3 regions of the Streptomyces sp. NPDC001220 genome follow, and region 3 is predicted to be linked to each of the others. Evidence: riboswitches for the same ligand, from Rfam matches in the RefSeq annotation. Region 3 holds a riboswitch; each other region holds the start of a gene.
The links. Region 3 has a riboswitch for cobalamin ahead of ACWDGI_RS26730 (cobalamin biosynthesis protein). Riboswitches for the same ligand answer to the same signal wherever they lie in the genome.
Positions count from the first base shown of each region.

Region 1 (4,496 bases), on a different contig from region 3:
GCCGACAACGAGCACTCCCTCGACGAATGGGGCCTGGGCGGCCGGTCGTTCGGCACCTGGGTCACCTGGTTCCTGCTCGGCGGCGACCTGTACACGGCGTACACCTTCGTCGCCGTACCGGCGGCGATCTACGCGGCGGGCGCGGCCGGCTTCTTCGCGGTGCCGTACACGATCCTCGTCTACCCGCTGATCTTCACGTTCCTGCCGCGCCTGTGGTCGGTCTCCCACAAGCACGGCTACGTGACGACCTCGGACTTCGTGCGCGGGCGCTTCGGCTCCAAGGGCCTCTCGCTCGCCGTCGCCCTGACCGGCATCCTGGCGACGATGCCCTACATCGCGCTCCAGCTCGTAGGCATCCAGGCCGTCCTCGACGTCATGGGCGTCGGTGGCGGCGACGGCACCAACTGGTTCGTGAAGGACCTCCCGCTGCTCATCGCCTTCGGCGTGCTGGCGGCGTACACCTACTCCTCCGGCCTGCGGGCGCCCGCGCTCATCGCGTTCGTGAAGGACGGGCTGATCTACCTCGTCATCGCGGTGGCGATCATCTACATCCCGATCAAGCTGGGCGGCTTCGACGACATCTTCGCCAAGGCGGGCCACGCGTTCGCGCAGGTCAATCCGGCCACCGGCAAACCACGCGGCACGCTGTCGCCACCCGAGGCCGGCCAGTGGACCTACGCCACCCTGGCGCTGGGCTCCGCGCTCGCGCTGTTCATGTACCCGCACTCGATCACCGCGACGCTCTCCTCCCGCAGCCGTGACGTGATCCGCCGCAACACCACGATCCTGCCGCTGTACTCCCTGATGCTGGGCCTGCTCGCGCTGCTCGGCTTCATGGCCATCGCGGCCGGCGTCAAGGTCACCAACGGCCAGCTGGCGATCCCCCAGCTGTTCGAGAACATGTTCCCGGACTGGTTCGCGGGCGTGGCCTTCGCGGCGATCGGCATCGGCGCCCTGGTCCCGGCGGCCATCATGTCCATCGCGGCCGCGAACCTCTTCACCCGCAACATCTACCGGGACTTCATCAAGCCGGACGCCACACCGAAGCAGGAGGCCCAGGTCTCCAAGCTGGTGTCGCTGCTGGTGAAGGTCGGCGCGCTGGTCTTCGTCCTCACCATGGACAAGACCGTCGCCATCAACTTCCAGCTGCTGGGCGGTATCTGGATCCTGCAGACCTTCCCGGCGCTGGTGGGCGGCCTGTTCACCCGCTGGTTCCACCGCTGGGCCCTGCTGGCGGGCTGGGCGGTCGGCATGGTCTACGGCACGGCCGCGGCGTACGGCGTGGCCTCCCCCACCCAGAAGCACTTCGGCGGCTCGGCCAAGGAGATCCCGGGCATCGGCGAGATCGGCTACATCGGCCTGACGGCGTTCGTGATGAACGTGGTGGTGACGGTGGTCCTGACGTTCGCCCTGAAGGCCCTGAAGGCCCCCGAGGGCGTCGACGAGACGACCCCCCAGGACTACACGGCCGACGCGGGCGACGCGGGCGTGGAAGTGGAACTCCCGCCGGCCGTCGCGGAGGGCGCCCACTAGAGCGCGCCCCGTCAGGGCGCGGGGCCGTATCCATGTGCGGCTCCGCCGTGGGCGCGAGCGACCACCCACAACCCGCAGCGGGCCGCCGAGAAATCCCACTCCCGGCGGCCCGCTGTCGTGCACACCCCTCCGCACGACGATCCACATCCGCGAAGCGCGACCCACCGATCGCGACCCGCCGAACACGAAAACCTCGGCGAGGTGACAGCCCGGACCCGCCTCCACGAGCTGCGAACGCCTCGGCTTCGTCCGCACGCCCGGGCGGGACCGGAATCCCGTGCCACACCTGGACGACATCACTCTCCTCACCTACGAGCTGACACTCCGACACCTCCGCGACACAACATGTGGGGGTGACACCGCGGCCCGGCACTAGATGTATGCTCATGCTCGCTGTCGCCGCAGGGGAATCCGGTGCGAATCCGGAACTGTCCCGCAACGGTGTACTTGCGCACATCTGTGCACAAGCGTCAGTCCGAGGACCTGCCGACAGCACGCCCGGCCGTCCGGCCCGGGTGTTCTGACGTCCGGGTCTCGTGGAGTGGGCCGGGGACGCGACACGCGTGCGTGCGCTCGTGTGCTGCCTCCTGCCCTCCGCCAGGCCCCGAGCCGAGCGAGGGAGAGCCCCACGTGACCATCGCGCCAGCCGAACCGGCTTCAGCGACCATCTCTGTGGACGAGGACGGTCCCGGCACCGCGTTGCTGCGGACCCTGACCGGGCTGACCGCCGACCTCCCCGACGCCGACCCCGGCCGGGTCGCCGCCGCCGCGCTGCGCGGCCGGTCCGCGCGGGCCGACGAGTCGGAGCTGCGCGAGCTGGCCACCGAGGCGGCGGCCGGTCTCATCTCCGAGGACCCCGCCTACTCCCGGCTCGCCGCCCGGCTGCTGACGGTCTCGATCCGTGCCGAGGCCGCCTCGCAGGGCGTGACGTCCTTCACCGAGTCCGTCGCCGTCGGCCACCGCGAGGGCCTCATCGCGGACCGCACCGCCGAGTTCGCGCGCCTGCACGCGGCCCGCCTGGACGCCCTGGTCGACCCGGACGCCGACGACCGTTTCGGCTACTTCGGCCTGCGCACCCTGCACAGCCGTTACCTGCTCCGGCACCCGATCACCCGCAAGGTCGTCGAGACCCCCCAGCACTTCCTGCTCCGGGTCGCCGCCGGCCTCGCCGAGGACGACAGCGCCAGGTCGGTGGAGGAAGTCGCCGCGCTCTACCGGCTCATGAGCCGCCTCGACTACCTCCCCTCCTCCCCCACCCTCTTCAACTCCGGTACCCGGCACCCCCAGATGTCGTCCTGCTATCTCCTCGACTCCCCGAAGGACGAGCTGGACTCCATCTACGACCGGTACCACCAGGTGGCCCGGCTCTCGAAGCACGCCGGTGGCATCGGTCTCTCCTTCTCCCGGATCCGCTCCCGCGGTTCGCTGATCCGCGGCACCAACGGGCACTCCAACGGCATCGTGCCGTTCCTCAAGACGCTCGACGCCTCGGTCGCCGCGGTGAACCAGGGCGGCCGGCGCAAGGGCGCGGCCGCGGTCTACCTGGAGACCTGGCACTCCGACATCGAGGAGTTCCTGGAGCTGCGCGACAACACCGGTGAGGACGCCCGGCGTACGCACAACCTGAACCTCGCGCACTGGGTCCCGGACGAGTTCATGCGCCGGGTGAACGCCGACGGGCAGTGGTCCCTGTTCTCCCCGGCCGACGTGCCGGAGCTGGTGGATCTGTGGGGCGACGAGTTCGACGCGGCCTACCGCAAGGCCGAGGCCGAGGGGCTCGCCCGCAAGACCATCCCGGCCCGTGACCTGTACGGCCGGATGATGCGCACCCTCGCGCAGACCGGCAACGGCTGGATGACCTTCAAGGACGCGGCGAACCGGACCGCGAACCAGACGGCCACCCCCGGCCATGTCGTCCACTCCTCCAACCTCTGCACGGAGATCCTGGAGGTCACGGACGACGGCGAGACGGCGGTCTGCAACCTGGGCTCCGTGAACCTCGGCGCGTTCGTGGACACGGCGAGCGGTGACATCGACTGGGAGCGGCTGGACGAGACCGTCCGTACCGCGGTCACCTTCCTCGACCGGGTCGTCGACATCAACTTCTACCCGACCGAGCAGGCGGGCCGCTCCAACGCCAAGTGGCGTCCGGTGGGCCTCGGTGCCATGGGTCTGCAGGACGTCTTCTTCAAGCTGCGGCTGCCCTTCGACTCCGCCGAGGCCAAGGCGCTCTCCACCCGGATCGCCGAGCGGATCATGCTCGCCGCGTACGAGGCCTCCGCCGACCTCGCCGAGCGCAGCGGCCCGCTGCCGGCCTGGGAGAAGACCCGTACGGCACAGGGTGTGCTGCACCCCGACCACTACGGCGTCGAGTTCACCTGGCCGGAGCGCTGGGCGGCGCTGCGCGCGCGGATCGCGACGACCGGCCTGCGCAACAGCCTGCTGCTCGCCATCGCGCCCACCGCCACCATCGCGTCGATCGCCGGTGTCTACGAGTGCATCGAGCCACAGGTCTCGAACCTCTTCAAGCGCGAGACGCTGTCCGGTGAGTTCCTCCAGGTCAACTCCTACCTGGTGCAGGAGCTCAAGGACCTCGGTGTCTGGGACGCCCGCACCCGGGAGGCGCTGCGCGAGGCCAACGGCTCGGTGCAGGACTTCGCGTGGATCCCGGCGGACGTACGGGCGCTGTACCGCACGGCGTGGGAGATCCCGCAGCGCGGTCTGATCGACATGGCGGCCGCCCGGACCCCGTACCTGGACCAGGCCCAGTCCCTGAACCTGTTCCTGGAGACGCCGACCATCGGCAAGCTCTCCTCGATGTACGCGTACGCCTGGAAGTCGGGCCTGAAGACGACGTACTACCTGCGCTCGCGCCCGGCGACCCGGATCGCCCGTGCCGCGCAGGCCCAAGCCACCGTTCCCGCCCAGCAGACGGCTCCCGAAGACGCGGTCGCCTGCTCCCT
Region 1 covers NZ_JBSFJE010000001.1:858,063-862,558, reverse strand. Annotated here, with positions in the region: gene mctP (monocarboxylate uptake permease MctP) at 1-1,533, shown strand, start outside; cobalamin riboswitch at 1,914-2,038, shown strand; gene ACWDGI_RS04030 (ribonucleoside-diphosphate reductase subunit alpha) at 2,164-4,496, shown strand, end outside.
Region 1: it holds a riboswitch for cobalamin, as region 3 does, so the genes downstream of both, ACWDGI_RS04030 (ribonucleoside-diphosphate reductase subunit alpha) here and ACWDGI_RS26730 (cobalamin biosynthesis protein) in region 3, are expected to answer to the same signal.

Region 2 (4,496 bases), on a different contig from region 3:
CTTCGTCGAGTCGCTGCTCGCCGCCGACCCGAGGGCCGAGATCGTGGCCGCCGGTGACCTGAACGACTTCGAGTTCTCCGACGCCGTCAAGACCCTCACCGACGACGGCAACGACCTCACCGACCTCATCAACACCCTGCCGGTGTCCCAGCGTTACAGCTACGTCTACGACGGCAACAGCCAGACCCTGGACCACATCCTGACCAGCCCCGCCATCACCCGCTACGACTACGACGTGGTCCACATCAACTCCGAGTTCGCCGACCAGGCGAGCGACCACGACCCCCAGGTCGTCCGGATCGACGTGAAGCACTGCGGGTGGAAGGCCCACCGGCCGAAGCCGCACAAGGGGTAACGGCAACGGGTGCCACCCGCGCATCCCGCGGTCGCCGTTGCAGAATCCGCCGGGTCGGGAGCCGTTTGCGGGGTCCCGACCCGGCGGGTTCTCTGCCGTCAGGAGGCGGGCAGTTCCGCACGGACCGTGCGGGCCGCGCTGACCAGGTTCTCCAGGGCGGCCCGGGTCTCGGGCCAGGCGCGGGTCTTCAGGCCGCAGTCTGGGTTGACCCACAGCCGTTCGGCGGGGATCGCCTCCAGGCCGGTGCGGAGCAGCCCGGCGGCCTCCTCCGCGCTCGGCACGCGCGGCGAGTGGATGTCGTAGACACCGGGTCCGGCCTCGCGCGGGTAGCCGTGCGCGGCGAGTTCGCGGGCGACCTGCATGTGCGAGCGGGCCGCCTCCAGGCTGATGACGTCCGCGTCGAGGTCGTCGATGGCCTGGACGACGTCGCCGAACTCGGCGTAGCACATGTGCGTGTGGATCTGGGTCCGAGGACGCGCCCCCGCGGTGCTCAGCCGGAACGACTCGGTCGCCCACGCCAGGTAGTCCGGGCGGCCGGCGGCGCGCAGCGGCAGGGTCTCGCGCAGCGCCGGCTCGTCCACCTGGATCACCGAGGTCCCGGCCGCCTCCAGGTCGTCGACCTCGTCGCGCAGGGCGAGGGCGACCTGCCGGGCGGTGTCGCCGAGCGGCTGGTCGTCCCGGACGAACGACCAGGCGAGCATGGTGACCGGACCGGTCAGCATGCCCTTGACCGGGCGGCCCGTGAGCGACTGGGCGTACGTCGTCCAGCGCACGGTCATCGGCTCGGGACGGGAGATGTCACCGGCCAGGATCGGCGGCCGCACGTACCGGGTGCCGTACGACTGGACCCAGCCGTGCTGGGTGGCCAGGTACCCCGTCAGCCGCTCGGCGAAGTACTGGACCATGTCGTTGCGCTCGGGCTCGCCGTGCACCAGGACGTCGATCCCGGACTTCTCCTGGAAGGCGATGACCTCCCGGATCTCGGCCCGGATCCGCTCCTCGTACCCGGCCGTGTCGATCCGGCCCGTGCGCAGGTCGGCGCGGGCGGTGCGCAGTTCGCCGGTCTGCGGGAAGGAGCCGATGGTCGTGGTCGGCAGCAGCGGCAGCCCGAGGTGGGCGCGCTGGGCGACGGCCCGCTCGGGGTACGGCCGGGAACGGCGGCCGTCGGCGTCGGTGATGGCGGCGGTACGAGCGCGCACCGCCGGGTCCCGGGTGATGGGCGAGTTCTCGCGGGAGGCGAGGTCGGCCCGGTTCGCCGAGAGTTCGGCGGCGATGGTGTCGGTGCCCTGGGCCAGGCCCTTGGCGAGGGTGACGATCTCGGCGGTCTTCTGCTTCGCGAAGGCGAGCCAGCGCAGGATCTGCGGCTCGATGTCCCGCTCGGCCGCCGCGTCGAGCGGCACATGGAGGAGAGAGCAGGAGGCGGCGACGTCGACCCGGTCGGCGAGCCCGAGGAGGGTGCCGAGGGTGGACAGGGACCTCGCCAGGTCGTTGACCCAGATGTTGCGGCCGTTGACGACACCCGCGACCAGCCGCTTGCCGGGCAGTCCGCCGACGGCGGCCAGCGCGTCCAGGTTGGCGGCGGCGGCCTCGGTGAAGTCCAGGGCCAGGCCCTCGACGGGGGCCTTGGCCAGCACCGGGAGTGCCTCGCCGAGGCGGTCGAAGTAGGAGGCGACCAGCAGCTTCGGGCGGTCGGGCAGGGCCCCCAGGTCGCGGTAGACCCGCGCGGCGGCGTTCAGCTCGGCCGGGGTGCGGTCCTGGACCAGGGCGGGCTCGTCCAGTTGCACCCACTCGGCGCCGGCCGCGCGCAGGTCGGCGAGGACCTCGGCGTACACGGGGAGCAGCCGGTCGAGCAGGGTGAGCGGGTCGAAGCCGGCGGCCACGCCCGGGGCCGGCTTGGCGAGCAGCAGATAGGTGACCGGGCCGACGAGCACGGGCCGGGCGGTGAGGCCGAGCGCGAGGGCCTCCTGCAGCTCGCCGACCTGCTTGCCGGAGTCGGCGGTGAAGACGGTGTCGGGGCCCAACTCCGGTACCAGGTAGTGGTAGTTGGTGTCGAACCACTTGGTCATCTCCAGCGGCGCCAGGTCCTGGGTGCCGCGGGCCATGGCGAAGTAGCCGTCCAGCGCGTCGGCGTCGACGGCGGCCCGGTGACGGGCGGGGATCGCGCCGACCATGACGGTGGTGTCCAGGACGTGGTCGTAGTACGAGAAGTCGCCGGTGGGCACCTCGTGGACGCCGGCGCCGGCGAGCTGCCGCCAGTTGCTCCGGCGCAGGCCGGCCGCGGTGGCGCGGAGGGCGTCGGCGTCGGTCCGGCCCTTCCAGTAGCCCTCGATCGCCTTCTTCAGTTCCCGGTTCGGCCCCTGGCGGGGGTAGCCGTACATGGTGGCCCGTGCCGCGGCCGCGGACTTCGCTGTCACGGAGATCTCCTTCGCGAGATGAATCCCTGAGATCCCGGAGACGGGACGAGGGCGCGAAGGGGTGACGAACCGGACGGAAACGACCCTGCACGGCACGGTCATCCGCCTGGTGTGTACGCCGACCCGCCCTCGAGGTCACCGGGATGTCCGCGCACGAGTGGTTCGCGCGCGGGCAGTTGGCAGGTCTTCGGACTCGCGGGCACGCCCTCCTGACGGAGGACACCTACCGGCCGTCGCTTCCCAGGTCCGTACGTCGGGCCCAGTGCGTATGACGGCGTTCGTTCCCACTCACCGCTGCGGGGCAGTCCCGGATTCCCACCGGGTTCCCTCTTGCGACACCCCGCCTGGCGGACGGGGCGAACCAGCTGCACGCGCCAGCCTACGGGGTACCACCGCGGACGGCGGCGACCCGTCCGGCATCCGGTGGTGTGAGCCGGCCCACCGGCTCCTCCGCGGTCTCACACCAGTGGATGCGCCGATGCGAAGGATCCGTTGTGGTGGACGAGGGCCGTGGCCTCCTCGACCACCGCGCCCGAGTCGACCTCGCCGACCACCAGCAGGTGGTCACCGATGGTCTGGCGCAGGGTGATGCGGGCCGACAGCCAGCCGGTGACGTCGTCGAGGACGGGCAGCCCGTCCGGCTGCGCCCGCCAGCGCACCCCCGCGAACCGGTCGACGCCGCTGCGCGCGAACTGCCTCGCCAGACCGGCGTTCGCGGTGCCGAGTACATGGACGGCGAACCGGTCCGCGAGGCGCGCGGCGGGGGTGCTGGACGCTTCGAGGCCGATGCAGAACGAGACCAGGGCCGGCCGCAGGGAGACGGAGGTGAAGGAAGTGGCGGTGAAGCCGACCGGGCCCGGGAAGGTGATCACCGTGACTCCGGCGGCGTGCCGGCGCAGGGTGTCGCGCAGGAGGTCCGCGCCGTCGGGGGCGGTGACCGTGGACGACGGGCTTCGATGGAGCGGGGCGCTCATGCCCTTTCCTTTCGGTACGCAGGGGGAGGGGTGGGAGAGGGACCTGCGACGGCGGCCGTCACCAGGCGCTGGACTCCACCGCGATCGCGGGCACCAGCCCGGTGCGCAGTGCCTCCAGGAAGGTCACGACCTCGGCCGCGACCGAGCGGTGCTGAAGGTCGTTGAGGACGTCGTGGTGGGCGTCGCGGACCACCGCCAGCCGGGAGCGGGACAGCGTCTTCGCGGTACGGGCCAGGGCGTCGCGGTCCGCGAGCGGGTCCGCGTCGCCGACGAGGAGCAGGGCGGGGACGGCGAGATCCGCGTGGTAGGCCGCGTCGAGCAGCGCGCCGGGCAACGGGGCGTCGAGCGTGCCCCGTTGCGCGCCCGGGTCGTTGCTGAGCACCCCTCGGTGGGTCGGGCAGGACGTGCGGACGTCGAGTTCGTCGTCCCAGCTGCCGCCGGTCGCGGCGGTACGGCCCGGGAGGCCTGCCAGCACGACGGCCCCCGGCCGCACGGCGGCCGGGGAGCCGCCGAGACCGAGCAGCGCCGCGACGGCCGCGGCACCTGAGTCGGCGGCCACCAGCACGACCGGCCCGGTCACTTCGCCTCCGGCGGCCGCCGTACCCGCCACGGCGGCGGCCAGCCCGTCGCCGAACCGGGCCAGCGAACCGTTCAGGTCGCCGGCGTCGATCTCGGGGCCGTCCACGACCCGGACGCGGTAGGCGTCGGCCGCGAGCCGCCTGCCGAGCCGGCCGTAGGTGGCACGGCTCTCCC
Region 2 covers NZ_JBSFJE010000015.1:273,361-277,856, forward strand. Annotated here, with positions in the region: gene ACWDGI_RS32770 (endonuclease/exonuclease/phosphatase family protein) at 1-355, shown strand, start outside; gene metE (5-methyltetrahydropteroyltriglutamate--homocysteine S-methyltransferase) at 454-2,769, opposite strand; cobalamin riboswitch at 2,931-3,150, opposite strand; gene ACWDGI_RS32780 (flavin reductase family protein) at 3,228-3,743, opposite strand; gene ACWDGI_RS32785 (alpha/beta hydrolase) at 3,802-4,496, opposite strand, start outside.
Region 2: it holds a riboswitch for cobalamin, as region 3 does, so the genes downstream of both, metE (5-methyltetrahydropteroyltriglutamate--homocysteine S-methyltransferase) here and ACWDGI_RS26730 (cobalamin biosynthesis protein) in region 3, are expected to answer to the same signal.

Region 3 (4,496 bases):
TGGTGGGCGCCTTCCTCTCCGTGGAGGTCGCCAACACGATCTCCAAGGGCCTCGTCGACGAGAACGGCATCCGCCCCGAGGTCATCTTCGCCGCCCTGGTCGGCGCGATCCTCTGGAACCTGGTGACCTGGCTGGTGGGTCTGCCCTCCAGCTCCTCGCACGCCCTGATGGGCGGTCTGATCGGCGCCACCGTCGCCTCCGCCGGCCTCGGCGCGGTCCACGGCGACGTGCTGGTCACCAAGGTCCTGCTCCCGGCGGTCGCCGCCCCCGTCGTCGCGGGCCTCGCCGCGATGCTCTCCACCCGCCTGTCGTACGCGATCGGCAAGAACGCCGACGACAACGCCACCCGCAAGGGCTTCCGCGCCGGTCAGATCGCCTCGGCCGGCCTGGTCTCCCTCGCGCACGGCACCAACGACGCGCAGAAGACGATGGGCATCATCACCCTCGCGCTGATCGCGGGCGGCTCCATCGCCCCCGGCTCGAACCCTCCCACCTGGGTCATCCTCTCCGCCGGCCTCGCCATCGCCCTCGGCACCTACATCGGCGGCTGGCGGATCATCCGCACCATGGGCAAGGGCCTGACCGACCTCCAGCCGCAGCAGGGCTTCGCCGCCCAGACCAGCGCGGCCACCGCCATCCTGGCCTCCTCCCACCTCGGCTTCTCCCTCTCCACCACGCACGTCGTCTCCGGTTCCGTGATGGGCGCGGGCCTGGGCCGCAAGGGCGGTACGGTCCGCTGGTCCACCGCGACCCGCATGATGATCGCCTGGGTGCTCACCCTCCCCGCGGCCGCGGTCGTCGGCGCGCTCGCCGAGTCCGTGACGGACCTCGGCGACTGGGGCACGGCGGTCGTCGCCGTCTTCCTCGTCGCATCCAGCGCCACGATCTGGAAGCTCTCCCGCCGCGAGGTCGTGGACAGCGCCAACGTCAACGACACCGACGGCACGGAGCCGGCCGGCGTGGTGACCGCGGCGATGGCCGCCGTGACCCCGCCGCCCGCCGGCACGGTGGCCGACGACCTCACCGCCACGATCCCGTCCCCCGCCCCGTCACCCGCGCCGGCCGCCGCCACCGACCCGGCCGCGACCGTCTGACACCCGAGGAAGAACCGACATGAACATCGACTGGGCAGCCATCGGCTCCGTCTTCGGCGTCAGCCTCGTGGTCACCGTGGGCATGGTGGCCCTCTTCACCCTCGGCATCAAGGGCCTCTCCGCCCGCGAACGCGCCGTGGCCCAGGGCAACTCCGCGGCCCTGGCCGTGACCGCCGCCTACCTGTGCTTCGCCGCCTGCGCGGCCGCGGTGGCGTACGGCATCCACCTGATCGTGGCCAAGTCCTGATCGTGGCCAAGGCCTGACCTCGGCCGGACAAGGCTCCTCCCCGACTCGCTCGGGAGGAGCCTTCGGCATGTCCCACGAGCCCCGCCGGCCCACCGGTGTGGGCCTTCCCACACACTCCTCCCGCAGGTCAACGGCAAGTTGACGGGTCTTCCGGGGGCGTGGTGGACTTCCGGAGCCAAGTACGGCGGCAAGAGAGGAAGCCGGTGTGAATCCGGCGCGGTCCCGCCACTGTCACCGGGGTAGCAATCCCCGGGAGCCAGGAACTCTCACCGCCGGTCTCGTCGAACCAGGGCGTGGACACCCTGAGTGAGGACATATCGCCATGCGCGGCTGCCGTTCGAGGTTGAGTACCAGGCCCGTTCCCGCCCCCGCGGCGGGCTGAGCCGATGGGTGCCGGTCGCGTCTTCGCGTACGGCGCCGCCGCCGGCCTTCTCGGCGATCTGCTGCTCGGCGATCCGCGCCGCGGGCATCCGGTCGCCGCGTTCGGACGGGCGGCCGGGGCCGTCGAACGGGCGCTGTGGCGGGACCACCGTGGGTGGGGCGCGCTGCACACCGCCGTCTGCGCCGGCGGCGCCGTGACGCTGGGTGCCCTGGCCCAGCGGGTCGTACGACCGTCCACCGCCGCTTCCGTCGCGCTCACCGCGACCGCCACCTGGGCCGTCGTCGGGGGCACTTCACTCGCCCGCGAGGCCGGTGTCATCGGACGCGCCCTCGAGACGGGGGACGTCGAGGCCGCCCGGGCCCGGCTGCCGCATCTGTGCGGACGGGATCCGCAGGCCCTGGACGCCGACGGAATCGCCCGGGCCGTCGTGGAGTCCGTCGCGGAGAACACGAGCGACGCGGTCGTGGGTGCGCTGGTGTGGGGGGCCGTGGGCGGGGTGCCGGGGCTGCTCGGGTTCCGGGCCGTCAACACCCTGGACGCCATGGTGGGTCACAAGTCGGCCCGGTACCGGCGGTACGGGTGGGCCTCGGCGCGGCTGGACGACGTGGCGGGGTGGCCGGGGGCACGGCTCACCGCCGTACTGGCCGCCGTCGCCGGAGCGGACACCGAGGGGGCCGTACGGGCCTGGCGGTCCGACGCGGCGAAGCACCCGAGCCCCAACGCCGGGCCGGTGGAGGCGTCGTTCGCCGGGGCGTTGGGGGTACGGCTCGGCGGGACCTTGTCATACGGCGGGCGGGTCGAGCACCGGCCGGTACTGAACGCGGAGGGGCGTGCGGTGGAAGTCGCGGACATCGAGCGGGCGGTAAGACTGTCACGGCGGGTGGGGTGGCTGGCGTTCGGGGCCGGCGCGGCCGGGGCCCTGCTGCGGGGGGCGCTTTCACGGCGCCCGGCACAGCGCTCCGCACGGCGGCCGGGACGGACGTCGTGAACGGCGGCGGGCTCCTCGTCGCCGGTACCACCTCCGACGCCGGCAAGAGTGTCGTCACCGCCGGTATCTGCCGGTGGCTGGTGCGGCAGGGCGTCAAGGTCGCGCCGTTCAAGGCGCAGAACATGTCCCTCAACTCCTTCGTCACGCGCGAGGGCGCCGAGATCGGGCGGGCGCAGGCCATGCAGGCACAGGCCTGTCGCATCGAGCCGACCGCGCTGATGAACCCCGTGCTGCTCAAGCCGGGCGGCGAGCAGAGCAGCCAGGTCGTACTGCTCGGGAAACCGGTCGGCGAGCTGAGCGCGCGCGGCTACCACGGGGGACGGCAGCAGAAGCTGCTCGGGACCGTGCTCGACTGTCTCGCCGAGTTGCGGGGCACGTATGACGCGGTGATCTGTGAGGGGGCGGGCAGTCCGGCGGAGATCAACCTGCGCCGGACCGACATCGTGAACATGGGGATCGCGCGCAACGCGCGGATCCCGGTGCTCGTCGTCGGCGACATCGACCGCGGGGGCGTGTTCGCCTCCTTCTTCGGCACCGTCGCCCTGCTCTCGCCGGAGGACCAGGCCCTCGTCGCCGGGTTCCTCGTCAACAAGTTCCGGGGCGACGTCTCCCTGCTGGAGCCCGGCCTCGACATGCTGCACGGCCTCACCGGGCGGCACACCTACGGCGTGCTCCCCTTCCGGCACGGGCTCGGGATCGACGAGGAGGACGGGATGGGGGTCCCCCCGCGCGAGCGAAGCCGAGCGTGGGGGAGGGTCTCGCTGCGCGGGACCGTCCGGGAGTCGAACACGACTCCGCCGGTCGGCGCGGACGTGCTGCGGGTCGCCGTCTGTGCCATCCCCCTGATGTCCAACTTCACGGACGTGGACGCGCTGGCCGCCGAACCGGGTGTCGTGGTGCGGTTCGTGGACCGGCCCGAGGAACTCGCCGACGCCGACCTCGTCGTGATCCCGGGCACCCGGGGGACGGTCCGGGCCCTGGAGTGGCTGCGGGAGCGGGGGCTCGCGGAGGCGCTGAAGCGCAGGGTCGCCGAGGGGCGGCCGGTGCTCGGCATCTGCGGTGGCTTCCAGGTCCTCGGCGAGCACATCGAGGACGAGGTCGAGAGCCGGCGCGGACAGGTGGCCGGTCTCGGGGTCCTGCCCCTACGGGTGCGGTTCGCCCGGGAGAAGACCCTCACCCGGCCCGTCGGCGAGGCCCTCGGCGAGCGCGTCGAGGGGTACGAGATCCATCACGGGGTGGCCGAAGTCACCGGTGGGGAGCCCTTCTTGGACGGCTGCCGGGTCGGGCAGACCTGGGGCACCCACTGGCACGGCTCCCTGGAGTCGGACGGCTTCCGCCGGGCCTTTCTGCGCGAGGTGGCGGCCGCCGCGGGCCGCCGGTTCGTGCCGGCCCCCGACACCTCGTTCGCCGCGCTGCGCGAGGAGCAGCTCGACCGGCTCGGCGACCTGATCGAACAGCACGCGGACACCGACGCGCTCTGGCGGCTCATCGAGTCGGGCGCGCCGCAAGGACTGCCTTTCATCCCACCGGGAGCGCCCGCATGAGCACTGTGTTGTTGTTGTCGACCGCCGACACCGATCTGCTGGCGGCCCGGGCCGCCTCCGGTGCCGACTACCGGATCGGCAATCCGACGCGCGTCGACGTCACGGAGGAGCTGCCCGCGCTGATCGAGGGCGCGGACGTCGCCGTCGTACGGCTGCTCGGTGGCAAGCGGGCCTGGGAGGACGGGCTCGCCGCGCTCCGGGCGTCCGGGGTGCCGACCGTGCTGCTCGGCGGCGAGTCCGT
Region 3 covers NZ_JBSFJE010000011.1:291,009-295,504, reverse strand. Annotated here, with positions in the region: gene ACWDGI_RS26740 (anion permease) at 1-1,094, shown strand, start outside; gene ACWDGI_RS26735 (hypothetical protein) at 1,114-1,341, shown strand; cobalamin riboswitch at 1,487-1,626, shown strand; gene ACWDGI_RS26730 (cobalamin biosynthesis protein) at 1,728-2,711, shown strand; gene ACWDGI_RS26725 (cobyric acid synthase) at 2,708-4,255, shown strand; gene cobN (cobaltochelatase subunit CobN) at 4,252-4,496, shown strand, end outside.